DNA from 4 places in the Altererythrobacter sp. Root672 genome. Region 2 is predicted to be linked to each of the others. Evidence: predicted binding sites of a transcription regulator. Region 2 holds the regulator's gene; each other region holds the start of a gene.
What was found. The regulator LexA, encoded in region 2, represses DNA repair genes until DNA is damaged. The targets are predictions, from matches to a motif close to GTTCCNCNCTTGTTCT.

Region 1 (7,690 bases), 530 kb from region 2:
CGGAATGCGCCGGGCTTACTGGGCCATGACCCAGCTACCGCAATACATCCAGCTCACCGCGCTGATATTCGGCGCGCTGGCACATGCCAGGAGGAAGCAGCGCCTGGGGCCTTACCGGAGCTGGCGGCTCGCCTGAGGCGAGCTGAAGCGCATACCTCTCAGCCTCTGGACAGCGCCTAATGGTATCGTTAGCGCGCGTCTCAATAGGGAGGGGCGCATTCAAAAAATCTGTTGGCTCGTCGCAGCCGCGCTTGCGGTCGCGACGCCCTGCGCTGCGCAGGATTCGCCGGAGGCTTCTGTCAAACTGACCGCGGTGGAGCTGTTCGGCTTCGCCGATCGCGCGCGTGCAGCCGGCGATTACACCGCGGCCGAAACCGCTTATCTCGCCCTCGCGCAAGACCCCGACTTGGAGTTGCAAACTGAGGCGCGCTTCCGCCTGGCGACGCTTTATGCCGACCAGATGGATCGCAAGCGTGATGCGGCGGTCCTGCTGCGCAGGATTCTCGACGACAAGCCAGAGGCAGCGCCGGTCAGGCTGAAGCTTGCCCAGATCCTCGCCGAATTGGGAGAATACCAGGCTGCCCGGCGAGAACTGCGTGCAGTGCAGGCCGGCGGCCTGCCGCCCGAAGTCGCCCAACTCGTCCGCTTCTACTCGAATGCGCTCAGCGCCACCAAACGCCTGGGCGGCAGCCTCGATGTGGCCATTGCGCCCAGCACCAATATTAACCGTGCCACTCGGTCCGATACGCTCGGCACCGTGATCGGCGACTTCACGCTCAGCGACGACGCGCAGGCGCAGTCGGGTGTCGGCCTTTCGCTCAAGGCACAAGGCTATGGTCGCGTGCCGCTCGACGCGAAGACGGACTTGCTGGTGCGGGTGAACGCCGCTGGCGATCTCTACCGCCGCTCGGAGTTCGACGATGTCACGCTGTCGGTGCAAGCGGGGCCGCAGTTCATCTCGGGCCGGGATCGCCTGGCACTGTCCGTCACGGCCGGGCATCGTTGGTACGGGCTCGATCCTTACTCGGTATTCTACGGTGTGTCCGGTAACTGGGAGCACCCGCTCGACGACAAGACCCAGGTTCGCATCGATGCCAGCGCGCTCAAGGACGACAACACGGTCAACCGCTTGCAGGATGCCGACCGCTTCACCGCCGCTGTAGGACTCGACCGGGCATTCGGCAGCACGACCGGGGGAGGGGTGCGCCTGTTCGGCTCACGCGACGACGCACGCGACCCGGGCTATTCCAACACTTCGGGCGGCGGCAGTGTCTACCTCTACAAGGACGTGGAACGCACGACGGTGGTGGTCAACGCGGCCTACCGCCGGCTGGAAAGCGATGCCCGGCTGTTCCTCTATCCGGAGCGGCGCAAGGACGACAATCTCGACCTGTCGCTCTCGGCCACCTTCCGCAGCCTGACCGTCAGCACTTTCGCCCCGCTCACGCGCGTTCGCTACGAGCGCAACTGGTCGACCGTCGGGATCTACGACTACGACCGGGTTGCGGTCGAGTTCGGGGTGGTGTCGGCGTTCTAGGGGGAGCGGCGCCTGGGCCCGTTCGGTATCGAATGTAGCGCTCTATTTCATGCCCAAGATCTGACCTGATTCCTCCGCACAGCTCCATCCCACCAAAAGGCCGGCCTGCTTACAAGAGTCGGCCTGCCCATTCTGCATCTAGGTAGTTGAACTTATTGATAAAGCTCTGTCCCGGACCGACTGGAGCAGTTCAGCTGTCTAAACGAGGTGCGCTTGTGATGATCAGACGTTCCCCGGGAGCCACTCTGACGGTCGCCGCCGGCCTAGCGTTGCTCGCTGCGCCGGCCACCGCGCAAGAACGCGCGGGCACTCTGGAAATCGGGCCTGAGTTCACCATCAGCGCATCCGTTAATGGTGCGCCGATCACACTGCTTGTGCAGCCCGAATACACTGAGGCGCTGCGCCTTCTGAATGCCTCTAAGGCCCAGGAAATCGGCCTCAAACCTTCGATGATGTACCTCGTCGAGAACGTTGGTCCGATCGAGCTTCTTGGCAAAAGCAAGAAGGTGACGCTGACGATCGAGGGCACGACGCACGACAAGCGGGTGGCGTGGTACGACACCGAGGTCACGACCAAAGCCGATGGAGTAATGACCCCCGGCGCGCTCCCTTACAGCCGAGTGGTCTTCCAACTCCGATCACCGACCGAAGGTGAGCAGGTGACAACCTTGCCGCTCGATCCAGTCCGCGAACGCTCATTCAAAGGTGGCCAAGCCTGGACCACCATCGCGGGACGCAAGGTCACTATCGCGTTCAATTTCGAGCGAGCACCAACACTCACCAATGCTTCCACCGGCAAGTTGCTTCTCGATGCCAGTGGCGGAAGCGTGGATACGCAAGGCATGGAAACTGAGGTCCGCTTGGGACTGATGAGACCGACCAATCTCATGCAGCTGAATTCACCTGTCAGCATCGGCGGCTTGGATCTGTCGATCCTAGCCGTGAGGACGGCTGACGACGGGCAGCTCGATCCGGGCACCGTGCGCCGTTCACCCGATGAGAATGAGATCGTGGTCGAAGCTGCGCCCGGCAAGACGCCCGATTACGAAATCGTCGTGGGAAGTGAGGACCTGAAACATTGCTCGAGCCTCACATATGACTTCGATGGAGGCACGCTGGCGATGAGCTGCATGCCTAGAGGAGGCTAGACCACTCCGCTTGCAGCTCCTGCCAGATGGCCCAACCGTCGTGTCCCTGCAGAGGGGCCATTGCCATCATCGCCCTTAGCTGACCAACGACCGCTGCAGGGAACAGGACCGAGGGCCAACAGCCAATTCCTGCAAGCCCAACGAGGATGCCGCAGAACGCCGAGTGGATCGCTGGCCCAAACGCGTATGCGAGAATCCTGTCCGACCGCGAAGCCTGACCAATCGGAGTGATGTCGACCACGAACGATGGTCCAACCCGCGAGACCCCTGCTCTGATCGACCCGACCGCGCCGGTCTTCGACAGACAGACGGCGGCATGCCCCATTTCATGAGCTAGCCCGCCGGCGACGATAGCCAGGACGATTCCGGCAACGGCGCCTGCCCAATTGAGTGCCGTGACCAAGGGGAACGCCACAAGCGTGGCGGCCCACATGCCGGCACTGAACGCAAGCGTAATCCAAAGGGCCGGCCAGCCAACAACTCGTGTGAAGGGGGCGCACGCCAGCTCAACAATGTAAGAGGGCACCCGCAACACTCGGGCCCGCGGAACGACACCCTCACTGATAGCGCCTGCTGCCCATAAAGCGTTGAAGAGCGCCCGGCGAAAATCGTTCCGATCGACAGGCTGAAATCGGCGCAGGCGTTCAAGAACAAGCAGGTCCTCCCGGCCAAGGCCGCTCAGCTTCTTTCGCAGGGTTCCGATCGCCAAAACGGCAAAGCCCGGCCCCAGAAGAATGTCGTCACCTCTAAATGTGAATGAGGGCATCTATCCTCGCCGCGGTGCGCCTGGCAATCCAGTCCAGGACGGCCTTGTCACGGCACACCCTCTCATCCGGCAGGTGATCGAGCGGAGAGCCCGAGCCGATACGGAAGGTTTTGCCGCGTTGAAGCTCAAAGAACAGTCGATCGCTTCCTCTCCGATAGCTCAAGCCGAAAGCAACGGCCCTCGCCGGGCGGAACATCCGATGCAGCTTGAGCAGGCGCTCGTACTCCCACGGCCTTTGGCGCAGCGAGTCATAGAGCGTGGCGAAATACCCTTGCATCCCGTTAAACAGGCGGCACCGAATAACGAACGAACCCCCTTCGTCTTCGACTACCTCGGCTTCGATCGGCGACGAATCCAGCAGGCCGATGAGGCGCACGAGGGTGCTTCGCGTGAAGAACGAACCGGACGGAAAGGCAAACTCAAGGTCTTCTTCGGCGGGTGACTGCGACCAGGCGTCGGGCAACATGACCACGACCGACCCCGCAGCCAGCGCCTTGCGGCACTCGACAATCAGCCGACGTGTCGGATGGATGAAATCAATCGAGAAGCCGCGCCTCGAGGCAAGCGAAGCAAGCTCCCGTTCGTACTGCGTGCCCTGATCTCCCACGATGGCGGATACGCGCGGCCCATCGGAACCAGCCCCTGCGAAGGCGCAATAGAGGAGCGCGAACAGACCGTTGTGACTGCCTACAACAAGACGTCCTGCAAAATCAGAAGCCTGCTCAACTCGGAAGTCCGGACTGGTCGTGCCGTGAAGAATGGCGTGATAACGCGCTTGAGTATCCAACCAGGTGTCCGGCATGCGCAGCGCTAGATCGTCGGCGATGCCCAGCTCCATCAGCCTCATCGAGATGACTGCGCGACTGAAGTTGTCGATCTTCATGAGCGATTGAACCCATGCCTACCCATTTCGACCGGCATGGGCCGGATCAACGCTGGTTTAGCAGCGGCAGATCTCTTGCTCGAAAAGGCGGAAGACCCACTCAGCGGCTTCTACGGTCTCGATCTCTTCCACTTCGATTTCGGCTACTTCATTGGCTTCGAGCATTGAGGCCCTCCATGTCTTGAACACTTGACCGACAGGGCCAAGCTGGTTCCAAATAACAGCAGAGCAGAGAAAATAAATGATTCTTTTTCAGATATTTAGATGAATAAATGCGACAGCACATTGATCCGTCGGCCGGCCTTTCTATGCCTGGGGCGATGGTCCATAGTAGCCCCACGTTCAAAGAGCAGTCGTTTCCGATCGGCAGGTGCTTCGCCCGTTTCCAGCGATTCGGTGATCTACACCTCTGAGACCGTACGACCGGCAGCACATTGCACCGCCGCCCCTCCACCCCCACATGGCTCTGACGCCTGTGGGGCCGCGTTGGCGCGCCTCTTGACCAACGCGAACATTTGCGGAACATCCTGCATCCATGTCCCTTACGCACATCTCAGTCCGCGGCGCTCGCGAGCATAACCTCAAGGGTATCGACATCGATCTTCCGCGCGATGCGCTGATCGTGATCACCGGGCTTTCGGGCTCGGGGAAGAGCAGCCTGGCGTTCGACACGATCTATGCCGAAGGGCAGCGGCGCTATGTCGAATCGCTGAGCGCTTATGCGCGGCAGTTCCTCGAGATGATGCAGAAGCCCGATGTCGAGCATATCGACGGGCTCTCGCCGGCGATCTCGATCGAGCAGAAGACCACCAGCCGCAACCCGCGCTCGACAGTGGCGACGGTGACCGAGATCTACGACTACATGCGCCTGCTGTGGGCGCGGGTCGGCGTGCCGTATTCGCCGGCGACTGGCCTGCCGATCGAGGCGCAGACGGTGTCCAACATGGTCGACCGGGTCATGGCGCTGCCCGAAGGCACGCGGCTGTTCCTGCTCGCCCCGGCAGTGCGCGGGCGCAAGGGGGAATACCGCAAGGAACTGGCCGAGTGGCAGAAGTCCGGCTTCACCCGCGTGCGCATCGACGGCGAGATGTACGAGATCGACCAGGCTCCCGCGCTCGACAAGAAGTACAAGCACGACATCGAAGTCGTGGTCGACCGCCTCGCCGTGCGCGAAGGTATCGAGACACGCCTCGCCGACAGTTTCGAGCAAGCGCTCAAGCTGGCCGAGGGGCTGGCTTATGTCGACCTGGCGGACGGCGTGGTGCCCGGGCGCGAGAGCGAGGATGCGGGCGGGGCGATGAAAGGCGCGGGCCTTCCAGCCAACCGCATTGTCTTCAGCGAGAAGTTCGCCTGCCCGGTCTCCGGCTTCACCATCGAGGAAGTCGAACCGCGCCTGTTCTCGTTCAACGCCCCGCAGGGCGCTTGCCCGACGTGCGACGGCCTCGGCGAAAAGCAGCTGTTCGACCCGCAGCTGGTGGTGCCGAACGAGGCGCTCAGCCTCAAGCAGGGCGCAGTGGTGCCGTGGGCCAAGTCCAACCCGCCGAGCCCGTACTACATGCAGGTCCTCGCCAGCCTGGCGAAGGCCTACGGCTTCGACCTGACCACGGCGTGGAACCAGCTCGCGCCCGACCAGCGCGAGATCATCCTCCACGGCACCGGCGGGCTCCCCGTGGCGCTGACCTTCAAGGATGGGCGCAAGGAATACACCGTGCACAAGGCGTTCGAGGGGGTGATCGGCAACCTCAACCGCCGCCTGCTGCAGACCGACAGCGCCTGGATGCGCGAGGAGCTCTCCAAGTTCCAGACCGCCCAGCCGTGCGAGACCTGCCACGGCAAGCGCCTCAACGAGAAGGCGCTGGCGGTCAAAGTCGCCGGAGAGGACATCGCCACCCCGGTGCGCTTCTCGGTCACCAACGCGCTCGACTGGTTCAGCGCGTTGCCCGAAAAGCTCAACAACACCCAGAACCAGATCGCCCGCGCGATCCTCAAGGAGATCGTCGAGCGGCTCGGGTTCCTCAACAACGTCGGGCTCGACTACCTCAACCTCGACCGCACCAGCGGCACGCTTTCGGGCGGGGAGAGCCAGCGCATCCGCCTCGCCAGCCAGATCGGCAGCGGGCTGTCAGGCGTGCTCTACGTGCTCGACGAGCCGAGCATCGGCCTGCACCAGCGCGACAACGACCGCCTGCTCGAAACCCTCAAGCGCCTGCGTGACCTCGGCAACACCGTGATCGTGGTCGAACATGACGAAGACGCCATCCGCCACGCCGACCACGTGGTCGACCTCGGCCCCGGCGCCGGGGTCCACGGCGGCGAGGTCGTGGCGCAAGGCACGCTCGAGGAAGTGCTCGCCAGCACCACCAGCCTCACCGCCGCCTACCTCAACGGCACGCGGGCGATCGAGGTGCCGGTCAAGCGGCGCAAGGGCAACGGCCACAAGATCACCGTCCACGGCGCGCGGGCCAACAACCTCAAGGACGTGACCGCCAGCATCCCGCTCGGCACCTTCTGCTGCGTGACCGGCGTCTCGGGATCGGGCAAGTCGAGCTTCACCATCGACACGCTCCACGCCGGCGCCGCCCGCGCGCTCAACGGCGCGCGCGTGATCGCCGGGCCGCATGACAAGATCACCGGCCTCGAATTCTGCGACAAGGTGATCGAGATCGACCAGTCCCCGATCGGCCGCACCCCGCGCTCCAACCCGGCGACGTACACCGGCGCCTTCACCCAGATCCGCGACTGGTTCGCCGGCCTGCCCGAGAGCGGCGCGCGCGGCTACAAGGCCGGGCGCTTCAGCTTCAACGTCAAGGGCGGCCGGTGCGAGGCGTGCCAGGGCGACGGGCTGATCAAGATCGAGATGCACTTTCTGCCCGACGTCTACGTCACCTGCGAGGAATGCCACGGCCGCCGCTACAACCGCGAAACGCTCGAGGTGAAGTTCAAGGGCCACTCGATCGCCGACGTGCTCGACATGACGATCGAGGACGCGGAGGAGTTCTTCAAGGCCGTCCCGCCGATCCGCGACAAGATGCACATGCTCAACGAAGTCGGCCTCGGCTACGTCAAGGTCGGCCAGCAGGCGACCACGCTCTCGGGCGGCGAGGCGCAGCGCGTCAAACTGGCCAAGGAACTCAGCCGCCGCTCCACCGGGCAGACGCTCTACATCCTCGACGAGCCGACTACCGGCCTGCACTTCGAAGACGTCCGCAAGCTCCTCGAAGTGCTCCAGCGCCTGGTCGAGCAGGGCAACTCGGTGGTGGTGATCGAACACAACCTCGACGTGATCAAGACCGCCGACTGGATCCTCGACCTCGGGCCGGATGGCGGCGTGCGGGGCGGGGAGGTGATCGCCGAGG
Region 2 (7,690 bases):
GCGGACGACGTGAGTCACGCCCATGTCGTGGTCGTCGACCACCACCGCGAGCATGTAAGTCGGCGTGCCGTCCGACCGCAGCAGGATGAAGTCGTCGAGCTCGGCATTCTGGACCGCGACGCGGCCCTGCACGAGATCCTGGATAACGGTCTCGCCCTCGCGCGGGGCCTTGAGGCGGACGACGAACGCGCCGTCGCCCTCGCGACCATCAGCGTCGCGCCACGGGCTTTCGATACGGAACGGACGACGCTCGGCCTGAGCGCGTTCGCGTTGGGCTGCCAGCTCTTCCTGCGACATCCAGCAGCGATAAGCATGGCCGCGTGCCAGCAGTTCATGCGCCACTTCGGCGTGTCGCGCCCAGAACTGCGACTGGTAGTATTCGTGCCCGTCCCAATCGAGGCCGAGCCAGTGCATTCCGTCGAGAATCGCTGCAATTGCGGCGTCGGTCGAACGGGCGCGGTCAGTGTCTTCGATGCGCAGGAGGAACTTGCCGCCGTTACGCCGGGCAAAGAGCCAGTTGAACAGCGCGGTGCGCGCACCGCCGATATGCAGAAAACCGGTCGGCGAAGGCGCGAAGCGGGTGACGATCGGCCGTTTCGGCTGCGTCCCGTTGTCGCTACCGCTTGCCATGATCAACCGCTTCCTCTTCAATGAAATCAATGGGTTCGCCACAGCCATCGCCATGGGTGCCGCTACAGGACGGCCCTGAGGATGCTGCGTTGCAGCGGTCGCCTTGGCGAATACGCGCAAACTTGTCCAGCGTGGGCGATGCAGCCGAGGCTATTCTGGCTCGCGCGGGGTTCGATAGGGGGCCGTGGCTTGCCGTTGCATTCGGGGCGAGAATAGCCTCGTGGTTCGTGCTCGACCAGGCGGTTGAGTGGCTTCTGGCGGCAGTCTTGGGAGTCATGAGCTCCCTTGGGGCAGTGGCCCTTTGGCGGGGAAAGGAGCGACGCACGCAAGTTCTCGCCGCGGTGATCGGTGTGGGACTGTTCTATGCGGTGGGACTGTCCTGTGCCTGGGCACGGTCGGAGATGATCGGCGCGGAGCCGCTCGAGCGCCCGGTCTCTACCGTGATCGAGGGTCGCGTACTCGAGCGGATCGAACAGCCCGCCGAGCGGCGAATCCGTCTCGTCCTGGCCACGCGCGAGCCGGGAGGAACGCGGGCGATCAAAGTACGGATCAATGTTCCGATCGATCGCGATTTGCCGGGATTGGATGAAGGCGCGCGGATTCGCGTGCAGGCGAGACTGATGCCGCCGCAACCACCGATGCTGCCGGGAAGCTATGATTTTGCTCGCACGGCCTGGTTTCAGGGGCTGGCGGCAACCGGAAGCGCGCAGGGCGACATCGAACTCCTCGAGAAGGCCCATGGTGGGGCTCTGCTGGCGAGCGTGCAACGTTCGCTGTCCCAGCATGTCCGGTCCCGTCTCGACGGTTCAGCGGGTGCCATAGCCGCCGCCTTCGCCAGCGGAGATCGAGGCGCGATCGCCTCGTCGGACGAGGAGGCCATGCGCGACGCGGGGCTGACCCATTTGCTCTCGATCAGCGGGTTGCATGTCAGCGCAGTGATCGCCGCGGCCTACTTCGTTTCGATCAAGCTTTTGGCGCTGTGGCCATGGATGGCGTTGCGGGTGAGATTGCCATTGGTCGCCGCGGGCTCGGGCGCCTTGGTTGGGGTTGGGTATACCCTGCTGACGGGCGCGGAAGTCCCCACCGTGCGCTGCTGTGTGGGTGCCATGCTCGTCCTCGTGGCCCTGGCGCTCGGCCGCGAACCGCTGTCGCTGCGCATGGTGGCCGTAACGGCGATCGCGGTCCTGCTGGTTTGGCCCGAAGCGCTGGCTGGGCCGAGTTTTCAGATGAGTTTTGCCGCCGTGGTTTCGATCGTCGCGCTGCACGGCTGTGCGCCCGTGCGGGCCTTTCTGGCGCCGCGTGAGGAGGGCTGGCTCGCCTGGAGCTTGCGACGGGCGGCGATGCTGCTGGCAACCGGGCTAGTGATCGAGATCGTGCTGACGCCGATCGTGCTGTTCCATTTCCATCGCGCGGGAATCTATGGCGCGGTGGCTAACGTGGTGGCGATCCCGCTCGTGACTTTCGTGTCGATGCCGCTGATTGCGTTGGGGTTGATTCTGGACCTGGTGGGGGCGGGGGCGCCAGCCTGGTGGCTCGCCGGGCAGTCGCTCGAACTCTTGCTCCAGATCGCCCACTTCACCGCCGGGCAGCCCGGAGCAGTCAAGCTGATGCCGCAGATGAGCGGCCTGGCTTTCGCGCTGTTCGTGGTGGGAGGGCTATGGCTGGCGCTGTGGCGAGGTCGAGTTCGCCTCTTAGGCCTATTGCCGGCGCTTGCCGCGACTGGACTGTTGTTGACGACCCCCATTCCCGACCTGCTCATCTCCGGCGACGGGCGTCATGTCGGGATAACCGGCGAGGGCGAGCAGCTACTGGTGCTGCGCGAGTCCCGTAGCGACTTCACCCTCGAAAACTTGATGGAACTGGCTGGCGTTTCAGGCTCGCCCGTACCGCTTGAACAATGGCCCGGAGCGCAATGCAGCCGTGATTTCTGCATCGTTGCCATCCAGCGTGGTGCGCGCGAATGGCGAATTCTCATGAGCCGAAGCCGAGAGATCGTCACCGAACGCGCGCTCGCTGCGGCATGTGAACGAGTGGACGTTGTGGTCTCCGACCGCTGGCTTCCGGCAAGTTGCCGTCCCCGTTGGTTCAAAGCCGACCGAAGATCGCTTGGCGAGACAGGTGGACTAGCGATCACCTTTGAAAGCAAACGCGTGAACACTGTCGCCCAGAGCCAAGGCAGCCATGGATGGTGGCAGGGAAAAGTACCCGACCGCCGATAGGCTCAGTGATAGCGGCGCAGCAGCCCTGCCAGCTTGCCCTGAACCTGGACTTCATGAGCTGGATAGATCTGCGGATCGTAGGCACCGTTGGCCGGATCGAGGCGGATCATGCCGTTTTCGCGGCGTAGGTACTTAAGCGTCGCTTCCTCGTTGCGCACAAGTGCCACCACGATGTCGCCATCGCGCGCCACATCGGTCCGCTTCACCAGCGCAAAGTCGCCGTCAAAGATGCCCGCTTCGATCATCGAATCCCCTGATACCTCGAGCGCATAGTGCTCGCCGGCTCCGAGGAGGGCAGCGGGTACCGGAAGCGTGGCCTGGCCTTCGAGCGCTTCGATCGGGACACCGGCGGCAATTCGGCCGTGGAGCGGAATCTCGATCACGTCGTTCGCCGGTTCGGGGCGGGAAGCCGGTGGGGGTGCTCTGCCAATCAAATCATTGGCCGGTGCAGACCGCGCCGAGGCAGGGCTCACATTTTCAGGCTGACGCAGAACTTCGAGCGCACGGGCGCGGTTCGGAAGCCGCCTGATGAAGCCACGTTCTTCGAGCGCGGAGATCAGCCGGTGGACGCCCGACTTGCTCTTCAAGTCCAGCGCTTCCTTCATTTCCTCGAACGAAGGAGAGATGCCGGTCTCTTCCAGCTTTACCTGGATGTAACGAAGAAGCTCGTGCTGCTTGGCCGTCAACATGGAGGCGCTCTCCCTCAAATGTTCCACTTCGGAACGAACAAGGAACAATTAAGCAACTCTTGCGAACTCGTCAACCCATCCCACCATTTTGGAGCCAATAGATCGAGACTTCGTCTCCGGCCGCAGCGGAAGGGGCATCGATCGGCCGCTCGATCAGGGCATTGGCTATGGCAAGCGCGCGCAAGCCGCTCGAATCCTGCTGGCCAAGCGGGGTGACTATGCCGCCCGCGAGTTGGGCCCGGACCATCTCAAGTCTGGGGCCACCAGGAGGCAAGGCCGTCGCCGTTCGTGCAGAGAACTTGACCGGCAAGGCACTGTTGGCTCCTGCAAGGCGGCGCAAGAGCGGGAGCAGGAACAGGAACGCCGTGACGTAGCTGGACACCGGATTGCCCGGCAGTCCGAGCACGAGGGCGTCCCCTTTCCGCGCAACCAGAAGCGGCTTGCCCGGCTTCATCGCTACTCGCCAAAAGTCGATCGACGCACCCCACTCTTCGAGCGCCGGCCTGACCAGGTCGTGATCGCCAACCGAAGCACCGCCCGAGGTGACAATCACATCGGCATCGCTCGCAGTTCCCAGGGCCTTGGCCAGCGCTTCCCTGCTGTCGGGCACCGGTCCGAGTCGGTCCACCGACGAGCACAGCGGTTGCACCATGGCAGCGATCATCGCCCCGTTGCTGGCGGGGAGGCGGTGGTCGTCCCACGCCGCGGGATCGACCGCCAACTCGTCCCCGTTGTCGATTACCGCGACCCGAGGCAGGCTGCCGGTTTCCAAGCCAGTGCTGCCCAGTCCGGCTGAAACCACGAGGGCGAGTTGTGCCGGTCCCATTCGGGTGCCGGCTTGAAGGATCGTGTCGCCGATCGCAAAGTCGAACCCCTTTCGGCGGATATGTCGAGCGGAGGCTTCGCCATCGGGGGCGATGGTCAGGTCGCTGCCGTCGCGGAGAGCTTCCTCCTGCAACAGGACGGCCACGGCTCCCTCGGGCATGAGCGCGCCAGTACTGATCCGGATGGCCTCACCGGCTTCCAGGAGCCCCGCAAAGGGCCGGCCAGCAGCGCTCTCGCCGACTATGCGCCAGGGGCCGCCGTTCGGCTCCTGAACCGCGTAGCCATCCATGGCCGACAGATCGGCTGCGGGCTGCGTCCGCCGGGCGCTCAGATCATTCCACAGGTAGCGCCCCAGCGATTGCTCCGCCGTCACGGTTTCCGGGCCGAGTGGTCGGGCGAGGTCCAGGAGCCGCTGCTGCGCCTCGATCAGGGGTAGGGGCGGGGTCATTCGCCCGCGCCCTCTGCCCTCCATGTGCCGCTCTTGCCGCCGGTTTTCTCGAGCAGGCGGACCTCACCGATGACCATGCCTTTGTCGATCGCTTTGGCCATGTCGTAAATCGTGAGCAGGGCGATGGAAGCGGCGGTCATGGCCTCCATCTCGACCCCGGTCTTGCCGGTCAGCGAAGCCTGCGTGGTAACGCGGATCCCGTCGCCTTCGAAGGTGAAGTCCACCGTGACCGCATCAAGCGCCAGCGGGTGGCACAGCGGAATGAGCTCGCCGGTCTTCTTGGCGGCCATGATCCCGGCAATGCGTGCGGCGGCGAGCACATCGCCTTTCGGACCACTACCGTCGCGGATTGCCGAGAGCGCTTCTGCCGACATACGAATGCGTCCGGCCGCAGTCGCGCTGCGCGCGGTTTCCGGCTTGCCGCCGACGTCGACCATTCTCGCCTGGCCGTGCGAATCCAGATGGGTAAGTTTGTTCATCCGCTCACGCCCATGACAGAACCGGGGCGAGTAGGACAGACCCGGGCGTCAACGCTTGCGCGTGGCGCTCCAGATCACCTGGCCAACGCCGAACAGCGCGAGGATTGCGCCGTAGACCGCCCATTGCGGATCGTTCGCCATGAAGCTGTCGAGGAAGGCGATGTTGAGGCCCTGAAGTACCCAGATGCCGCCCATGCAGACCATCAGCACGCCGAGCAGGGTGCTGACTGACTTCATCGCCAAGTGAAACACTCCGCCCATTACCATTCTCCCCCATGACCCGCGGCCAGCTTACGCCAGTCCGAGGACAAACGCCATGCGGGCGAACGGCTAGATCCGGCGGCTGTCGTAGGCCCATTGCAACAGGGCTTGGCGCTGCCGCGGCCGGCAGAACGGATCACCGGGCTCACAGTTTGTCTCGACCTGGCGGACGTGCCGGCGGAACGCGCGCCAGCGGGCGATTTGGCGCCCGTCTTCGCCTTCCAAACGGCGACCGGAGTAGTAGCGGCAATACCACTGGAACCACCCCCGCGGATCGTCAGGATGGAGCCAGCCCTTGTCCCGCCACACGCTAAGCGAGCTACCGGCCCGGACACCGAAATAGTTCAAGGAGCAGTCGGGCAAGGTGGCTGCAAGCTTGGCCTTGGCGAACCAGTCTGCGGGGAACTCAGCCCGGCAATCGCGCATGTACTTCCCGCAGAACACTCCCAGTTCGAGCATTTCGGCCGGAGTCAGTTCGGGTAGGAAATCGGGATCGAATTCCTTGCCCATGGGGCGTGTGCGGACATAGCGATAACCGCGCTGCATCAGGTCGTTGACGACGACCTCGCGGGTCAAGTCAGGTCCCCAGCAACTCGTGGGTGGCGGCCCTCACGTCGGGCTGGCGCATGAGGCTTTCGCCGACCAGGAAGCAGCGCACGCCGCTTTGTGCGAGGCGTTCGAGGTCCGAGTGGTGGTTGATGCCGCTCTCGGCGACCAGCAGCGTGCCAGCCGGAGCAAGAGTCGCAAGGCGCTCGGTAGTGCCGAGGTCGGTGCGGAATGTCCGCAAGTCGCGGTTGTTGACCCCGATCAGGCGCGAACGCAGGCTGGCGGCGCGTTCCATCTCGGCCTCGTCGTGGACTTCGACCAAGACATCCATGCCACGCTCGATAGCCGCGGCTTCGATCTCGGCCATCTCGGCATCCTCAAGCGCTGCGACGATAATCAGGATCGCATCCGCTCCAATCGCGCGAGCTTCAGCCACTTGCCACGGATCGACCATGAAGTCCTTGCGCAGCACCGGCAGGGCACACGCGGCGCGGGCGTCCATCAGGTAGTCCTCGTGACCCTGGAAATAGGGCGCATCGGTCAACACGGACAGGCACGCGGCCCCGCCCTGCTCGTAAGCGACGGCGTGTTCGGCGGGACGGAAATCAGCCCGGATCAATCCCTTCGAGGGCGAAGCTTTCTTGATTTCTGCGATCAGGCCGAAGCCCGTCTCAGCCTTCGCCTGAAGCGCGGCGTGGAAGCCGCGCGGGGCCGAAGCAGACGCTGCGGCGCGGTCGAGGTCATCCACTGTCGCCAGCGTCTTGCGGACGGCCACTTCGTCGCGCTTGGTGGCGCAGATCTCGGTCAGCTTGTCGGTCATTTCGTGTGGGCCACCCAGCAATCGAGCAGTGTCTTGGCCAGGCCCTTGTCGATCGCCTCGGCGGCTTCCTCGACACCTTCGGCCCAGGTCTTCACTTCACCAGCGACGATCAGCGCGCCGGCAGCGTTGAACAGCACGGCATCGCGATAGGCGCCGGGTTCGCCCGCCAGGAGCTTGCCTAGCTCGGCGGCGTTGTGCGCCGGATCACCGCCACGAATGGCATCGATCGGTGCGATTGCCAGGCCAGCTTCTGCGGGCTCGACCCGTTTCATCCGCACTTCGCCCCCGCGCACTTCGGCCACTTCGTTGCCGCCTGCCAGGCTAAGTTCGTCGAGGCCCTCGTCGCCGGAAATGACCATCGAATGCTCGGTGCCGAGCATGGCCAGCGCTTCAGCGTAGATCGGCACGTACGCCGGCCGGGCAATGCCGACGAGCTGTCGGCCCACGTTAGCCGGATTCGCCAGCGGCCCCATCAGGTTGAAGATGGTGCGGCGGCCTAGTTGCCGGCGGATCGGCATGATTCGGCCCATCGAGGGGTGGTGCTTGCCGGCAAAGAGGAAGCAGATGCCAAGGTCGGCAAGCGTTTCCTCGGCCGTTTCCATAGCCCGGTCGAGGTTGAGCCCGAGCGCCTCGAGCGTGTCGGCCGCGCCTGCCTTGGAGCTGGCAGCCCTGTTGCCGTGCTTCGCCACAGGTACCCCGCAGGCCGCGACGACCAGCGAGACGGCGGTGGAGACGTTGAGCGTGTGATGGCCGTCGCCACCGGTTCCGCAGAC
Region 3 (7,690 bases), 480 kb from region 2:
TGTCGCCAGTCGCCCTCACGTGCGTGCCGCCGCACAGTTCGACCGAATAGTTGCGGCCCGAACCCTGCCAGTCGCCCTGGCCCATCGAGAGCACGCGCACTTCGTCGCCGTACTTCTCGCCGAACAGGGCCATCGCGCCCGCTGCCACCGCATCGTCGGGGCTCATCAGGCGGGTGCCGACTTCCGCGTTGTGGCGGATCTCGGCGTTCACTTCGGCCTCGATCGACGCGAGTTCCGCAGGCGTCAGCGGCTTGGGATGCGAGAAGTCGAAGCGCAGGCGGTCTTCGGCGACCAGCGAGCCCTTCTGCGTGACATGCTCACCCAACTGGTTGCGCAGCGCGGCGTGGAGCAAGTGCGTGGCCGAGTGGTTGGCCCGAACGCGATCGCGGCGCGCGACGTCGACTTCCTGGTGCACGGTATCGCCGACGGCGAGCTTGCCCGCAGTGATCGTGCCGCGGTGCGCGTGCAGACGGCCGAGCGGCTTGGTCGTGTCCGACACCTCGATCCGCAGGCCGTTCTCGGACGAGATCGTGCCAGAGTCGCCGACCTGGCCACCGCTTTCAGCGTAGAATGGCGTCTGGTTGGTCAGGACGATAACCTCGGCGCCCTCGCCGGCCTCGGAGACTTCCTTGCCGTCGACGAGCAGCGCGACCACCTGGCCTTCGCCGCTGGTCGAGGCATAGCCGGTGAACTCGGTCGCGCCTTCGCGCTCGGCGATGTCGAACCACAGCTCGCCGTCGGCGGTGGCGCCGGAGCCCTTCCAGGCAGCACGGGCAGCGGCTTTCTGTTGCGCCATCGCCGCGTCGAATCCGGCACGGTCAACGCCGATGCCGCGAGCGCGCAGGGCGTCCTCGGTCAAGTCGTAGGGGAAGCCGAACGTGTCGTAGAGCTTGAAGGCGGTCTCACCCGGCAGGCTCGCGCCTGCCGGCATGCTGGAGGTCGCTTCGTCGAGCAGGCGCAGGCCGTTATCGAGCGTCTGGCGGAACCGCGTTTCCTCGCGCTCGAGCACTTCGGTGATCAGCGCTTCGGCGCGCGGCAGTTCGGGATAGGCCAGGCCCATCTCGCCAATCAGCGCCGGGACCAACCGGTGCATCAGCGGTTGCTTGGCGCCGAGCAGGTGCGCGTGGCGCATGGCGCGGCGCATGATGCGGCGGAGCACGTAACCGCGCCCTTCGTTGGCCGGCATGACACCGTCAGCGATGAGGAAGCTGGTCGAGCGCAAGTGGTCGGCGATCACGCGATGGCTCGCCTGTTGAGCGCCTTCGGCCTTGGTTCCGGTGAGGCTCTCGCTGGCTTCGATGAGATGCCGGAACGTGTCGGTCTCGAACACCGAGTGGACGCCCTGCAACACGCCTGAAATGCGTTCCAGCCCCATGCCGGTGTCGATGCTCGGACGCGGCAAGTCGGCGACGATCTGGTCGTTTTCCTGCAGGTGCTGCATGAACACCAGGTTCCAGATCTCGACGAAGCGGTCGCCATCCTCGTCCGGCGAACCGGGAGGGCCACCGGCGATTTCCGGGCCGTGATCCCAGAATATCTCCGAACACGGGCCGCACGGACCGTCGGAGCCCATGGCCCAAAAGTTGTCCTTGGTGGCGATGCGGATGATGCGGTCGTCGGGCAGGCCGGCGATCTTCTTCCACAAGTTCCAGGCTTCATCGTCGGTATGGTAGACCGTGACGGTCAGGCGGTCGGCCGCCAGGCCATACTCGCGCGTGACCAGGTTCCAGGCGAGTTCTATCGCCCGTTCCTTGAAATAGTCGCCGAAGCTGAAGTTGCCGAGCATCTCGAACAGCGTCAGGTGCCGGGCGGTATAGCCGACGTTGTCGAGGTCGTTGTGCTTGCCCCCAGCGCGGACGCACTTCTGCGAACTCGCAGCACGTGGCGCAGGTGGAGTTTCGAGCCCAGTGAAGACGTTCTTGAACGGCACCATGCCCGCGTTGACGAACATCAGGGTGGGATCGTTGTACGGGACCAGCGGCGCCGACGGCACAACGGTGTGCTCGTTGGCGGCGAAATAGTCGAGGAACGTACGGCGTATGTCGTTGGTCGAGTGCATGGGAGTTGCGAATTAGGGTGCAGTGCGGGGCGAAACAAGCGGATTAAGCCGCTAACTGAGACTGTGTCCGCCGATGGTGCGAAAAGAGCGCGTTATTGGCGGCGTGCAGTGACGATCCAGGCACCCGCTCGCAGGGACACGATGCCCTCGCGCAAGTTGGCGCGCGCGAGGTCCCTGACACGATTGATGAAGGATTCGCGGGCTTCGGGCGTGAGCTCCCGGGCGGCACGGGCCGCACCTCCGATGGCGGTGAAGTAGGATGCGGCATCCTCGACAGGGTCGGGTCCTGCGCCGACAACCATCGCGAAATCATAGGGTTCGAACGCGATGTCACGCCATCCGGCCGCGGTGAGGATGCCCTCCACGTAAGTCCGATCGCTGAAGGCGAATGGCCCTGGGGCACCGGGGGCCGGAGGGGGAACCTCGATTGGGAGCAGCCGAGTGACACTGCGAAAGACCGGATTCTCCTCCCACGTCCGGAAGCAGGAGAACAGAAGGCCGGCATTCGGGGCCGCGATTTCCGCGAGATGAGTGAAGGCCGCGACCGGGTCGTCGAAGAACATCACGCCGTGGCGGGAGACGAGCAAATCGGGCGCAAGTGATTCTCCCGGCTGCCAGGCGGCAGCGTCGGCGAGTTCGAACGCGGCATTGCGGAGGTTGCGAGCGCGGTCCCGCGCGATCTCGAGAAGCTGCGGCGAGATATCGATTCCGGTGATCCGAGCGTCCGGACGCGTGCGAGCCAGAGCCAGCGAGAGTTCGCCGGCGCCGCAACCGATATCCAGCACCGTATCGCTGGCAGGATCGCGCGCACGATGGAGCAGGCGCTCGGTCAGCACTCCGAAACTGCGATCGGTGCGCTTCCATTCTGCGGCCCAACTATCGCCAGTCCGCCCCTGCCATTCGTCGCCACCGACCGTCGTGCTGTTCGTCTGCATTCGCTGTCCTACACCAGGCGCCCGCCGCGATGTGGTGATAGGCTAACTCAAATCAAATGCGAAGAAGCCGGCGCGGGCCCCGTAGGGTTGACCGCGCCGGCTCCGGTTTCGGAAGCGCGAGCCGCGAACGGCCCGTGCCTCTAGAGGATCAGATGTCGTCTTCCGCGTCCGGGCCCGCCATCATCTCCTCGGCGACCTGGTCGGTGCGGCTGCGGATCGCAGCTTCCAGCCTGTCGCAAACTTCGGGATTGTCCTTGAGGTACTGTTTCGAGTTTTCCCGGCCCTGTCCGATGCGGACACTGTCGTAGGAGAACCAGCTGCCCGACTTCTCGACGATGCCGGCCTTGACCCCGAGGTCGAGGATCTCGCCGATCTTCGAGATGCCTTCGCCGTACATGATGTCGAATTCGACCTGCTTGAACGGCGGGGCGACCTTGTTCTTCACCACCTTCACGCGCGTGGCGTTGCCGATGATTTCGTCGCGTTCCTTGATCTGCCCGGTGCGGCGAATGTCGAGGCGGACGCTGGCGTAGAACTTGAGCGCGTTGCCGCCGGTCGTGGTTTCCGGATTGCCGTACATCACGCCGATCTTCATGCGCAGCTGGTTGATGAAGATCACCATGCAGCGCGAACGGCTGATCGAACCGGTCAGCTTGCGCAGCGACTGGCTCATCAGGCGGGCCTGAAGGCCGACGTGCGAATCGCCCATCTCGCCTTCGATTTCCGCCCGCGGAACCAGCGCGGCGACCGAGTCGATCACCAGCACGTCGATCGCGTTCGAGCGAACCAGGGTGTCGACAATCTCCAGCGCCTGCTCCCCGGTGTCGGGCTGCGAGACGATCAATTCATCAATGTCGACGCCAAGCTTCTTGGCATAGACCGGATCGAGCGCATGTTCGGCATCGACGAAAGCCGCCGTGCCGCCACCCCTTTGGGCTTCCGCAATGACATGCAGTGCCAACGTGGTCTTGCCGGAGCTCTCCGGGCCGTAGACTTCGATCACCCGGCCCCGCGGCAACCCGCCGACGCCGAGCGCGATGTCGAGCCCGAGCGAACCAGTCGAAATCACTTCGACCTGCATGGTTTCCTTCTGGCCCAGCTTCATCGCCGAGCCTTTGCCGAATGCGCGATCGATCTGCGCGAGCGCAGCTTCGAGCGCTTTCTGACGGTCCACGTTGGACTCCTTTCCTACGAGCTTAAGTTCCGCCGCCATGACATGGCCTCCGTCAGTTGCCTAGAGTTGCAGGACATTTCCTCACTGACGGTTTCGTATCTGATTTGTTCCATCGGAACAAGAGCGGAACAAAACTTTTTCTGATTTAGGAATTTCAGGGAGTTAGCGGGCGGCCCGCTTGCGCTGTTCCTGTGGCGCGACCAATTGCCGCGCTTGTTCGGCGCGAACCGGGTGCCCGATGAGGAAACCCTGGGCGTGGGTGCAGCCCTCGCCAGTCAGGATCGCGAGCTGTTCCTGGGTTTCGACACCCTCGGCCGTCGTCTCCATGCCAAGCTTTTGCGAGAGCTGGATGGTGGCCTGGACGATGGCCAGCGAATCGCCGGCCCCGACCAGATCGGCGACGAAGCTGCGGTCGATCTTGATCCGGTCGAACGGGAAGGTGCGCAAGTAGCTGAGGCTCGAATAGCCGGTGCCGAAATCGTCCATCGCAATGCTCACGCCGAGAGCGCTCAGTCGTTCGAGGATCGAGCGGACCCAGGCCTCGTCATGCAGCAGGACGGATTCGGTGATCTCGAGTTCGAGGCGGCTCGGCGCGAGCTCGGCGTTGCTGAGCGCGGACAGCGTCACGGTGATCAGGTCGCCGCGCTTGAACTGCGCCGGCGAGAGATTGACGCCGACCTTCACGTCTTCCGGCCAATCGCGCGCATCGTGGCACGCCTGGCGCAGGACCCATTCGCCGATCGGGATGATCAGGTTGCTCTCTTCGGCAATCGGAATGAAGTCGCCCGGCTGGACGAGCCCGCGCAACGGATGATTCCAGCGGACTAGGGCCTCGAAGCTGGCAATGCGCCCGGTGCCGGTGTCGAGCAGCGGCTGGTAGTGAACCTCGAACTGCCCCTGCTCGATGGCGATGCGCAGTTCTGCCTCCAGCTGGCGACGTTCCTGCATCCGCGCGTCCATCCCGGTTTCGAAGAACCGGAAGCTGCCGCGGTTCTCTTCCTTTGCCCGGTAAAGCGCGAGGTCGCTCTTCTTGAGCAGTTCGTCGGCATCCTTGCCGTCGCGAGGGCTGACGCTGATACCGATGCTCGCGCCAATCGCCACCGTATGCCCGTCGAACCTGAAGGGCTGTTCGATCGCATCGACGATCCGGGCCGCGAGAGCGGAGGCCGCCTCGGCATCGGGCGTGCCGCTCTGGATCACCGCGAACTCGTCGCCGCCCAAGCGGGTAAGGACGTCGTCCGGCCCGACCACCTGGCGCAACCGGGCGGCCGCCTGTTCGAGAATGCGGTCGCCAAAGGGATGGCCGAGCGTGTCGTTCACCTCCTTGAACCGGTCGAGGTCGATCGTAAGCACTGCCAGGCCGCAGTTCTCACGGGCCTCTCCGGCCGCCGCCGAGAGGTTCTCCGCGAAAGCAGAGCGGTTCGGCAGGCCCGTCAGGGTGTCGTGCTGAGCGAGGTAGGCGATCCGGTCCGCCGTGCGGCGAGCTTCGGTCACATCTTCGTGCGTCGCCACCCAGGAGCCCATTGGAGCGGGCTGGACGTGAATCTCGATGATCCGGCCATCGGCCAGTTCGACTTCATGACGCCCGCCCTCATCGACCAATACACCGAGAAGGTCCGCGTAGAATTCCGCCGACTGCGGGAACAGGCCGGTGCCGATGAGATGATGCAGGATTTCCGACACCGCGGTGCCGGGGGTCAGCAAATGCTCGGGAATGCCGTAGAGCTCGGCGTACTTCCGGTTGAACCGGACCAGCCGGTCATGTTCGTCGAACATCGACAGGCCCTGGCCCATGTTCTCCAGCGCTGCGCTGCTGATCGTCACCTCGCGCTCGAGCCTGGCGGTCAGCGCTTCGCGCTCCAGGGCTCCGACGAGGATCTCGTCGGCCAGGGCGGCTCGTTCCTTCGCCTCGGCGAACTGGGCCCGAGCCAGCCGGCGTTCGAAGTGGATGACGCCAAAGCCAGCGCCGAAGATCATCATGACGCCCGCGGTGATGACGATCGCGAGTGTGCCACTGTCGACCGAGTTGCTCGGCACGATCATGGCGTTGCTCGGATAGATCGAGGCCGCGGCCATGGCGGTGAAATGCAGACCACAGATGCCGAGCGTGAGCAGCAGCGGCGCGGCCTTCCTGGCCGCGGTCGCACTCCGCGCCGCCCACATCGAACAAGCTGCCAGCGTCACGCCCACGACCACCGAGGCCAAGGCGAGATCCTGGTCCCAGACGACGAACCCCGCGACCTCGACCGCGGCCATGCCGATGTAGTGCATGGTGCCGACGCCCGCGCCGACAATCGCCCCCCCGACGATTGCGGCAGCGGGACGCCTCGACAGCGCGATGCTCCAGCCGATGCCGGACACGAAGATCGCCGCGCCCACAGAAAGCAGGGTGGTCGAGAAATTGTAGCCCATCGGAAGGTCGGGCTTGAAAGCGAGCATGGCGACGAAGTGGGTCGCCCAGGTGCCGAGGCCAGCGACCACCGCCGCCAGCAGGGTCCACAGCAGCTTACGCGACCGATCCCGCTCCGCCTGCTCGAACGCGGCGAAAGCAATGCACGAGGAGGCAAGGCAAATCAGCCCCGCCACCAGAAGGAGGCGCAGATCATGTTCCTGAACTATGCAGGAGTAGACGCGAAGCATTCCAAGACCCTGTTACCCGGATCCGGTTTAGGGGCTGAGGCGCTTCGCTTCGGTTAAGTCGCGTGGTTTAGATAACGGTAACGAACGCGGAATTTACGCCTTGGCAGGGCGGTTTTTCCGGCTTTACGCTTTCGTGCGATTAAGATCAGGCCTCGCCTGGCGGCCGCAATTCCCAGGTCAGTTCGCGGCGTCCGTTTCCGGGCACGGTGACCTCGACGATCACGTTGCCATCCTTGACGCGCGTGCCCTTGATGCCCCGCAATTGCCACGCACCCGATGGCCCGAGCGAAACCCGCACCTTGACCGGATTGCGGTTGGCATTGGTCAGCGTGGCCTGCATTGGCGACCAACGTGTCCGCTCTTCGTCGAAGTCGAAATCGGCCGTTCGCTCGCAGCGGGCGAATACCTGGCTGCTTTCGCCGAGACCTACTTCGATGTCCTGCCCTTCGGCATAATCCCGGAGTTGGTCCTCCGCGACGAGCTGATCCCCGTATGACGAGGGCTCGAACACGGCCACGCCGCCCATCGGCAAGGCCATCCCGAGGCCATGCTTACGGTCGTTCACGGTCACCAGTAGCATCGATGCCCGTGCCGCTTCGTCTTGTGCGTTCCACGGCGAGCAAGCCACATGATAGAGGAGCCTGCCTTCGACACTGTCCTGGTCAAGGAACGCGACCTGCTTGAGCCCCTTGGCGGAGACCGTCACGGGCACCGGCACGCGATAGAGCTTGAGGTCGCCCAGCGCTTCTTCCTCGGCTTTCATCACGCGGGAACCCGTAACCACGATGGATTCGGCAGCGTCATACATCTCCGCACGCGCCGCCATCATGGGTGCCGGAGGAGGTGGGGGCGGCGGCGGTGGGGGCATTAGGTCGTAAACGG
Region 4 (7,690 bases), on a different contig from region 2:
ATGTCGGCGGCGCTTCGGGCAACATGCTGGGCCATATCCTCTCCCGCCATGAGGGCGTGAGGGGCGTGCTTTACGATCTGCCCCACGTGGTGGCCGATGCGCCCGCGCTGCTCGGCAAGTTCGGCGTAGCGGACCGGGTCGCGGTCCAGGGCGGCAGCTTCTTCGAAGGGGTGCCCGAAGGCCACGACGCCTACCTGATGTCGCATATCATCCATGACTGGGACGAGCAGGAATGCGCCACCATCCTTGGTCATTGCCATCGGGCGATGAAGCCGGGTGGCAAAGTGCTGATCGTGGAGATGGTCCTGCCCGAAGGCGATGAACCGCACCCGGGCAAGCTGCTCGACATGATGATGCTCTGCGCCCCCGGCGGGCGGGAGCGGACGCCGAGCGAGTACGAGGCGCTGCTCGCCGCCAGCGGTTTTCGCATGACACGGGTGGTGCCCACTCCGTCTTCCGTGAGCGTGGTCGAAGCGGTCCGGGCGTGAAACCGGCGGCCTGAGCGGCGCTGCTGCGGTGTGAGATAGCGCCTTCCCAAACGCGCCAATTGCGATCACAGAACCCCGCCTTATCAACGAGCGGCCATGACCCACGACGTTCTCATCATCGGCTCCGGCGCGGCCGGCCTGACCGCGGCGCTGACGCTGGCCACACGGCACAAGGTGCTGGTGCTCGCCAAGGGACCGCTGACCAGCGGCTCGACGGCCTGGGCGCAGGGCGGGATCGCCGCTGTGCTCGACGCCGGGGATACTTTCGAGGAGCACATCCGCGACACGATGGTCGCCGGGGCCGGGCTCAATCGGCGCGAGACGGTGGAATTCGTGATCGAGCACGCGCCCGAGGCGATCGAGCGCCTGGTGGAGCTGGGCGTGCCGTTCAACTCCGACGGCGCAGGCCTGCACCTCACGCGCGAGGGCGGCCACTCGCATCGGCGCATCGTCCATGTGAACGACGCGACTGGGTGGGCGGTTCAGGCGGCCCTGCTCAAGGCGGCCGAGGAAAATCCGAACATCACCCTGCTGCCCGACAGGAGCTGCATCGACCTCATCACCGGACGGCATGAGGAGCGCTATTCAGGATCGGGCCGCGTGTGGGGCGCCTATGCGCTCGACCCCGTGACGGGGAAAGTCGAGGCCTACACCGCTCGGGCGACGATCCTGGCGTCGGGCGGCGCGGGCCGGGTCTACCAGTTCTCCACCGCCCCCAGGGGCGCGACAGGCGACGGGATCGCCATGGCCTGGCGCGCGGGCTGCCGAGTCTCCAACATGGAGATGATGCAGTTCCACCCGACCTGCCTCTACAACCTCGACGTCAAGAATTTCCTCATCACCGAGGCGGTGCGGGGCGAAGGCGGCCAGCTCAAGCACCCGCTCACCGGGCATCGCTTCATGCCCGACTACGACGAGCGGGCCGAGCTGGCCCCGCGCGATATCGTGGCGCGGGCGATCGACGAACAGATCAAGCGCTTCGGCCTCGACTACGTGCATCTCGACATCAGCCACATGCCGGCCGAGTTCGTCATCGAGCACTTCCCCACGATCTACGAGAAGCTGCTCGCGCTCGGAATCGACATGACCAAGCAGCCGATCCCGGTCGTCCCGGCGCAGCATTACACTTGCGGCGGCGTGCTGATCGACCTCGCCGCGCGGACCGATCTGCCCGGCCTGTGGGCGGCGGGCGAATGCACCGAGAGCGGCCTGCACGGCGCCAACCGCCTCGCGTCCAACAGCCTGCTCGAATGCTTCGTGTTCGGCGAGGCGGCGGCGCAGGACATCCTCAAGTGCTGGGACGATCTCGACGCTCCGCCGCCGATCCGCGAGTGGGACGAAAGCCGCGTGACCGATTCCGATGAGGAAGTGGTCATCAAGCAGAACTGGACCGAGATCCGCCGCTTCATGTGGAACTACGTTGGCATCGTCCGCACCACCAAGCGGCTGGAACGCGCCGCGCACCGGATCAAGCTGCTCAACGATGAGGTCGGCGACTACTACGGCCACTTCCGCGTCACGACCGACCTGATCGAGCTGCGCAACCTGCTCCAGTGCACCGACCTGATCGTCCAGAGCGCGCTCAAGCGGCACGAGAGCCGGGGGCTGCACTACACGCTCGACTATCCGCAGACCGATCCTGTGGCAAAAGACACGGTGCTGGTGCCCTGATTTCGGTTCGAGGCGGTCTAGCGCCTCGGCGAAGCCGGCACGTACTTCTCCCGCGGCGTGCCGTTCACATGGTATAGCCGCTCACTAGGCAACTTGAACGTAAGTCCGGACTGTTCGAGCGTGTAATCGTAGACTGCGCCCAGTAGCCCGGCCATCGGTCCACCCTCGACCCGCGCGCCGATTGTGTCGAAGCCGACCGCCAGACCTTCTCCCATGCTTCCGGTCCAACGGCCGACGCGAACCACCACTGGACCGCGATGGTACTTACCGGCCCGGGGCAGGACCTGCTCCAGCCATTGGCGGGCTAAGCCGGTTTCGCGTTCCTCGCTCGGCAGGGTGTGCAGCTGGTAACTGGTCGGCTTTGTCACGAACCAACCCATGATCCCGCGCGCGACGCTGGTATTGCCTCCGCTCGGCGTGTCGGTCAGGTCGAGCACGACCGGCTGTCCCGGCCCCGCCTTGGCCATCGCCGCATCGAACGCTTCAACGGTCGCACTATCACCGAGCGAATTGTTGAACCGGATGACGAGACTGCGGCCCTCGGCAGAGGTGGTCAGCGGCGACCGCTCCGCAGGTGGTGTCGTGTAGAGGTTAGGCAGGACCAGTTGGCGCGGGGCAGAGTTGCCGCGCGCCAGGGTCAAGTCTCGCGGCGCATTGCGTCGGCCGGCGGCCAGGACCCGCGCGGCGTAATCGGCCCGCTCGGCCGTTACCGGAAGGCCGAGATCGGTCCAAAACTGCTCGACAGCCAGCGCGGTCGGTACCGCCTCGACCGCGATCAGCCGATCGCCGACCGCCACGTTCGCTTGCTGTGCCAGGGAGCCTTCGCGCACCGCGGTGATGACGTAGTCAGCTCCGCGCCGCTCAACCCACAGATCGGAGTAGCTGGGTACCAGGCCCCAACTATCCGCAAGCGAGCTTCCAGTAGTGGCATGATGATCGGCGAGCGCGCTTAGAACGCGCTCGGTGTAGCGAAGCAGGGTGGCGCGATCGTGGACGGTCTCGGCCTCGGCCCGCAAGCGCTCGCTGATCGGCGCCCGCAGGTCGTCGAAACGATCGAGATAGGCGTAGTTCCGGTCGATCAGGCTTTCGAGCGACCGGGCATCAGCCAGGTAGTCGGAAGGCGCGGGTGGATCGTTTGCGCCGAGCAGCAGCGGAGCGATGAAGGCCAAGGCGAACAGCCGGAAGGAGATCATGCCCGCTGGTAGCATAAAGCTATCCCTTCAATTGATAGGGAAAAGCGCCCGGCGAGTTGGGAGGTATCCTTTGGCCTGTTGACCTGGCAGCTACCCGGCCAGTTCCAGTTGGGTGAAGCGTACGGCCATCCCGGGATAGACCTCGGTCGTGCCGTCGGCCGCCTTCTCGATTACCGTCAGTTGCTGCACGTCTTCTCCGCCCAGCGGCAGGACCATGGTGCCTCCGGGCTGCAACTGGTCGACCAGGTCCTGCGGCGGTTTCGCCGCCGCGGCGGTGACTAGGATGGCGTCGAACGGCGCATGTTCGGCCCAACCGCGCGAACCGTCGCCCACGCGGACTTTCACGTCGTAGCCGAGCGCGTTGAACCGGGCCTCGGCCAGTTCGGCGAATTCCTCGACCACCTCCACGCTGAACACCGTGGCGCCGATCTCGGCCATGACCGCGGCCTGGTAGCCAAGGCCGGTCCCGACCTCGAGCACCCGCATCCCGCGCCTCACTTCCAGCAGGTCGAGCATCAGGGTGCCGATGAAGGGTTGCGACAGCGTCTTGGCGAAGCCGATCGGCACCGGACTGTCCTGGTAGCAGGCGAGGATCATCGCAGTTGGGACGAACAAGTGGCGCGGCACCGCCATCAGCGCGCACCGGAGCTCGGGATTGAGCATGCGGCCATCGGTCTCGTCGCTCGCCAGGTCGAAATGCATCTCGACGATTTCGACCATGTGCCGGCGCAGGATGGCCAGGTGCTCTTCGGTCAGAGGCTTCATAGGGAAGGAACGCGTCACGCCGGACTCGTTCCTGTCGTTACGCCGGTTTTGCGTATTGCTCTGCCAGCGCTTCGGCTACGCGGCCGATCAGGTCGAGCGGCAAGGGCTCGGAGAGCGGGAAGGCGAGGTTGCCCTTGGGCCCGCGCCAGGGCGCCAGTTCCTCGACCAGCTCTGCGGGGGCCTTCACCGGCGGGTAGATGCCGAGGTGTTTCTTGAACGCGGCGACGTAGAAGAACACCTTCCCCCGGCGCAGCGCGGGCATCTTGTAGGCGATGCATCGCTCGGTCCCCGGCACGCGCCGTTCGGCCTCGGCGCGAACTGCTTCGATGCGGGCTCGCGAGTCGGGCGGGCAAGTCGCCAGGTAATCCTCGTGCGTTTTCATATGCCGTTCTGCTACAAAGATGCGCTGGCGGATTCTAATGATTCAATCCCGCGCAACGCACAGTTTTTTTTCGACAGAGTCATTTTGCATCTTGCGCCACGCACCAGTGCCGCTTTGACCGCGCGTCGCGCTGTATTGCACAGCTAACACGGCGGCGTTTTTGGCCATGCCACTGGCTTCATTCGGATTTAACCCTCTTGCGTGGGAATCCGGTTCGATTCACTATGGATTGTGGTTGGGTTGTGTAGGGTACCCACAATACCTAGATATCCGAAACGCGCTGCAAAGCGTCGGCGAGTTTCGGATTCGGAGTGTTCCGGGACCCTTTCGCAACCCCAACCGGGGACAGGTCGGGGGATAAGTTTTTCCCTGCCGCCGCATGCGAATTGATAGGTTGGGGGCTAACCACCGATTCGAACACATGCGGAACATCGGTAGGGCTTCGAGCGTTCGCGGAACGCTTGGGGCCGGGATTGTCGGACATTTGCCAGGGGGCTGCAGAGCATGGAATTTCGGAACGGGGACGACGCGGCGATGGGTCTTGGCGACAACGGCAATTCGGCCACGCTGGAATTGGACGGCCCGGTCGATGGCGACAAGGCCAGCAAGGCTCAGGCCAAGGCGGTACACATGGATCGCAAGGACGCAGGAACTGACGAACTGGTAGCCGACGCAGCCGCGGCGGCGATGGCCGGTGCCGTGGCCGAAGCGGCCAAGGTGCTTGGAAACAACTCGGAAGGCGATTCCAAGTCGGTCAACCCGCGCCGGTTCAACGTCGTCACCGACACGTCGCGCGATGCCCTGTTGACCGAGTTCGGCAAGGACACCCTGACCGACCGTTACCTGCTGCCCGGCGAAAACTACCAGGACCTCTTCGCTCGCGTGGCCGATTGCTACGCAGATGACGAGGCGCACGCCCAGCGGCTTTACGACTACATCTCGCGGCTGTGGTTCATGCCCGCCACTCCGGTGCTGTCGAACGGCGGCACGGGGCGCGGCTTGCCGATCAGCTGCTACCTCAACTCGGTCGACGATAGCCTCGAAGGCATCGTCAACACCTGGAACGAGAACGTCTGGCTTGCCAGCCGCGGCGGCGGCATCGGCACTTACTGGGGCAACGTCCGCGGGATCGGCGAGCCGGTCGGCCTCAACGGCAAGACCAGCGGCATCATTCCGTTCGTGCGCGTGATGGACAGCCTCACGCTGGCGATCTCGCAGGGTTCGCTGCGCCGCGGTTCGGCCGCCTGCTACCTCGACGTCAGCCATCCGGAGATCGAGGAGTTCCTCGAGATCCGCAAACCTTCGGGCGACTTCAACCGCAAGGCGCTCAACCTGCACCACGGCGTGCTGATTTCCGACGCTTTCATGGAAGCGGTGCGTTCGGGTTCCGAATGGCAGCTGACCAGCCCGAAGGACGGCTCGGTCCGCGCCACGGTCGATGCGCGCAGCCTGTTCCAGAAGCTGGTCGAAACCCGCCTGGCTACCGGCGAGCCCTACATCGTCTTCTCCGACACCGTGAACCGGATGATGCCCAAGCATCACCGCGAACTCGGCCTCAAGGTCTCGACTTCGAACCTGTGTTCGGAAATCACCCTGCCGACGGGCCGTGACCATCTCGGCAACGATCGCACCGCGGTTTGCTGCCTGAGCTCGCTCAACCTCGAAACCTGGGATGAGTGGAAGGACGACAAGACTTTCGTCGAGGACGTCATGCGCTTCCTCGACAACGTGCTGCAGGACTATATCGACCGCGCCCCGCCGGCGATGGCGCGGGCCAAGTATTCGGCCATGCGCGAACGCAGCGTCGGCATGGGCGTGATGGGCTTCCACTCGTTCCTGCAGTCCAAGGGCATCGGCTTCGAAAGCCCGATGGCCAAGGTGTGGAACTTGAAGATGTTCAAGCACATCTCGGCCAAGGCCAACGAGGCCTCGATGGTCCTCGCCGAAGAGCGCGGCGCTTGCCCCGACGCGGCCGAGCAGGGCGTGATGGAGCGCTTCAGCTGCAAGATGGCAATCGCGCCGACCGCGTCGATCAGCATCATCTGCGGCGGCACCAGCGCCTGCATCGAGCCGATCCCGGCCAACATCTACACCCACAAGACGCTCTCGGGCAGCTTCGTGGTCAAGAACCCGTACCTCGAAAAGCTGCTGCAGGCGAAGAGCAAGGATTCCACCAACGTGTGGAACTCGATCCTCGAGAAGGGCGGATCGGTCCAGCACCTCGACTTCCTGTCGGTGGAGGAAAAGGCCGCCTACAAGACCAGCTTCGAGATCGACCAGCGCTGGCTGCTCGAATTCGCGGCCGACCGCTCGCCGTTCATCGACCAGGCGCAGAGTCTCAACCTGTTCATCCCGGCCGACGTCGACAAGTGGGACCTGATGATGCTGCACTTCCAGGCGTGGGAGAAGGGCATCAAGTCGCTCTACTACCTCCGCAGCAAGAGCGTGCAGCGCGCGGGCTTCGCCGGCGGGGTGGAGGCGGACAACACCGCCGATGCGCCCAAGTACGAACTGACCGCGGCGCAGACCGACTATGAGGAATGCCTGGCCTGTCAGTGAAGTCCATTGTGGGGATATTCGTCAAATCGAGTGCAGCTGAACAGCTGGGGCTGGGATTGTGGCTTCTGGTCTTTGGATTGGTATTCGGTCCGTTTATCGCTGCAAAGCTGGTTCAGACTGTTGATTGGATGAATACGGCCACGGGCCTAAAAGGCCCGTGGCACGATTCAGCGATGGCCGTGGCACGCCGTTTCTTTGCGGTCACGCTGGCGTTCTTTGCCGCTAATGGAGCGGTGCTGGTCGCCGTATTCGCGGCCGTTAAGAGTGGACTGATCAGCGATCCCTGGGTCGGCTAGCTGGCTTCATCCAGGGGACTCAGTCCCCCTCTTCCTCGAACGTCACCGCATTCGCGCCGGTCGCACTCAGCCGCACCTGGTCGCCCTCGACATCCGCCACCAGGCCAATCGACACATAATGGTGATGCCCATCATGCGGCCCATCGTGGCCTTCGACAGCGCCTTGCTGGCGAGTCAGCTTGATGCGGTCGCCGTCGACCTTGTCGACCGTGCCGACATGCGCTCCGTCGGCGCCGATAACCTCCATGTGTTCCCTGATTGCACTTGCGTCGGCCATGGGTACTCTCCTGCTGGATAGATCGAGGAAACGTTCGAGTTCGCGAAAGGGTTCAGGCC

Region 1: a site for LexA is predicted at 4,843-4,858, ahead of uvrA (excinuclease ABC subunit UvrA). Genes of this name have one in related genera too.
Region 3: a site for LexA is predicted at 4,283-4,298, ahead of recA (recombinase RecA). Genes of this name have one in related genera too.
Region 4: a site for LexA is predicted at 4,914-4,929, ahead of ASD76_RS14930 (ribonucleoside-diphosphate reductase subunit alpha). Genes of this name have one in related genera too.

The regions. Positions count from the first base shown of each region.
Region 1 covers NZ_LMHH01000001.1:539,312-547,001, forward strand. The annotation lists gene ASD76_RS02700 (hypothetical protein) at 1-136, shown strand, start outside; gene ASD76_RS02705 (surface lipoprotein assembly modifier) at 314-1,537, shown strand; gene ASD76_RS02710 (hypothetical protein) at 1,756-2,685, shown strand; gene ASD76_RS18120 (hypothetical protein) at 2,672-3,118, opposite strand; gene ASD76_RS02720 (hypothetical protein) at 3,432-4,334, opposite strand; gene uvrA (excinuclease ABC subunit UvrA) at 4,870-7,690, shown strand, end outside.
Region 2 covers NZ_LMHH01000001.1:1,073,121-1,080,810, reverse strand. The annotation lists gene gltX (glutamate--tRNA ligase) at 1-630, opposite strand, end outside; gene ASD76_RS05250 (ComEC/Rec2 family competence protein) at 651-2,849, shown strand; gene lexA (transcriptional repressor LexA) at 2,852-3,538, opposite strand; gene ASD76_RS05240 (molybdopterin molybdotransferase MoeA) at 3,609-4,811, opposite strand; gene moaC (cyclic pyranopterin monophosphate synthase MoaC) at 4,808-5,290, opposite strand; gene ASD76_RS05230 (hypothetical protein) at 5,339-5,551, opposite strand; gene ASD76_RS05225 (hypothetical protein) at 5,621-6,127, opposite strand; gene trpC (indole-3-glycerol phosphate synthase TrpC) at 6,129-6,917, opposite strand; gene trpD (anthranilate phosphoribosyltransferase) at 6,914-7,690, opposite strand, start outside.
Region 3 covers NZ_LMHH01000001.1:595,938-603,627, reverse strand. The annotation lists gene alaS (alanine--tRNA ligase) at 1-2,059, opposite strand, end outside; gene ASD76_RS02970 (class I SAM-dependent methyltransferase) at 2,152-2,994, opposite strand; gene recA (recombinase RecA) at 3,143-4,207, opposite strand; gene ASD76_RS02960 (EAL domain-containing protein) at 4,331-6,754, opposite strand; gene ASD76_RS02955 (DUF4139 domain-containing protein) at 6,954-7,690, opposite strand, start outside.
Region 4 covers NZ_LMHH01000003.1:177,712-185,401, forward strand. The annotation lists gene ASD76_RS14905 (methyltransferase) at 1-488, shown strand, start outside; gene nadB (L-aspartate oxidase) at 585-2,159, shown strand; gene ASD76_RS14915 (peptidase S41) at 2,177-3,352, opposite strand; gene ASD76_RS14920 (protein-L-isoaspartate(D-aspartate) O-methyltransferase) at 3,443-4,135, opposite strand; gene ASD76_RS14925 (iron chaperone) at 4,155-4,499, opposite strand; gene ASD76_RS14930 (ribonucleoside-diphosphate reductase subunit alpha) at 5,130-7,058, shown strand; gene ASD76_RS14935 (hypothetical protein) at 7,055-7,354, shown strand; gene ASD76_RS14940 (DUF2171 domain-containing protein) at 7,374-7,631, opposite strand.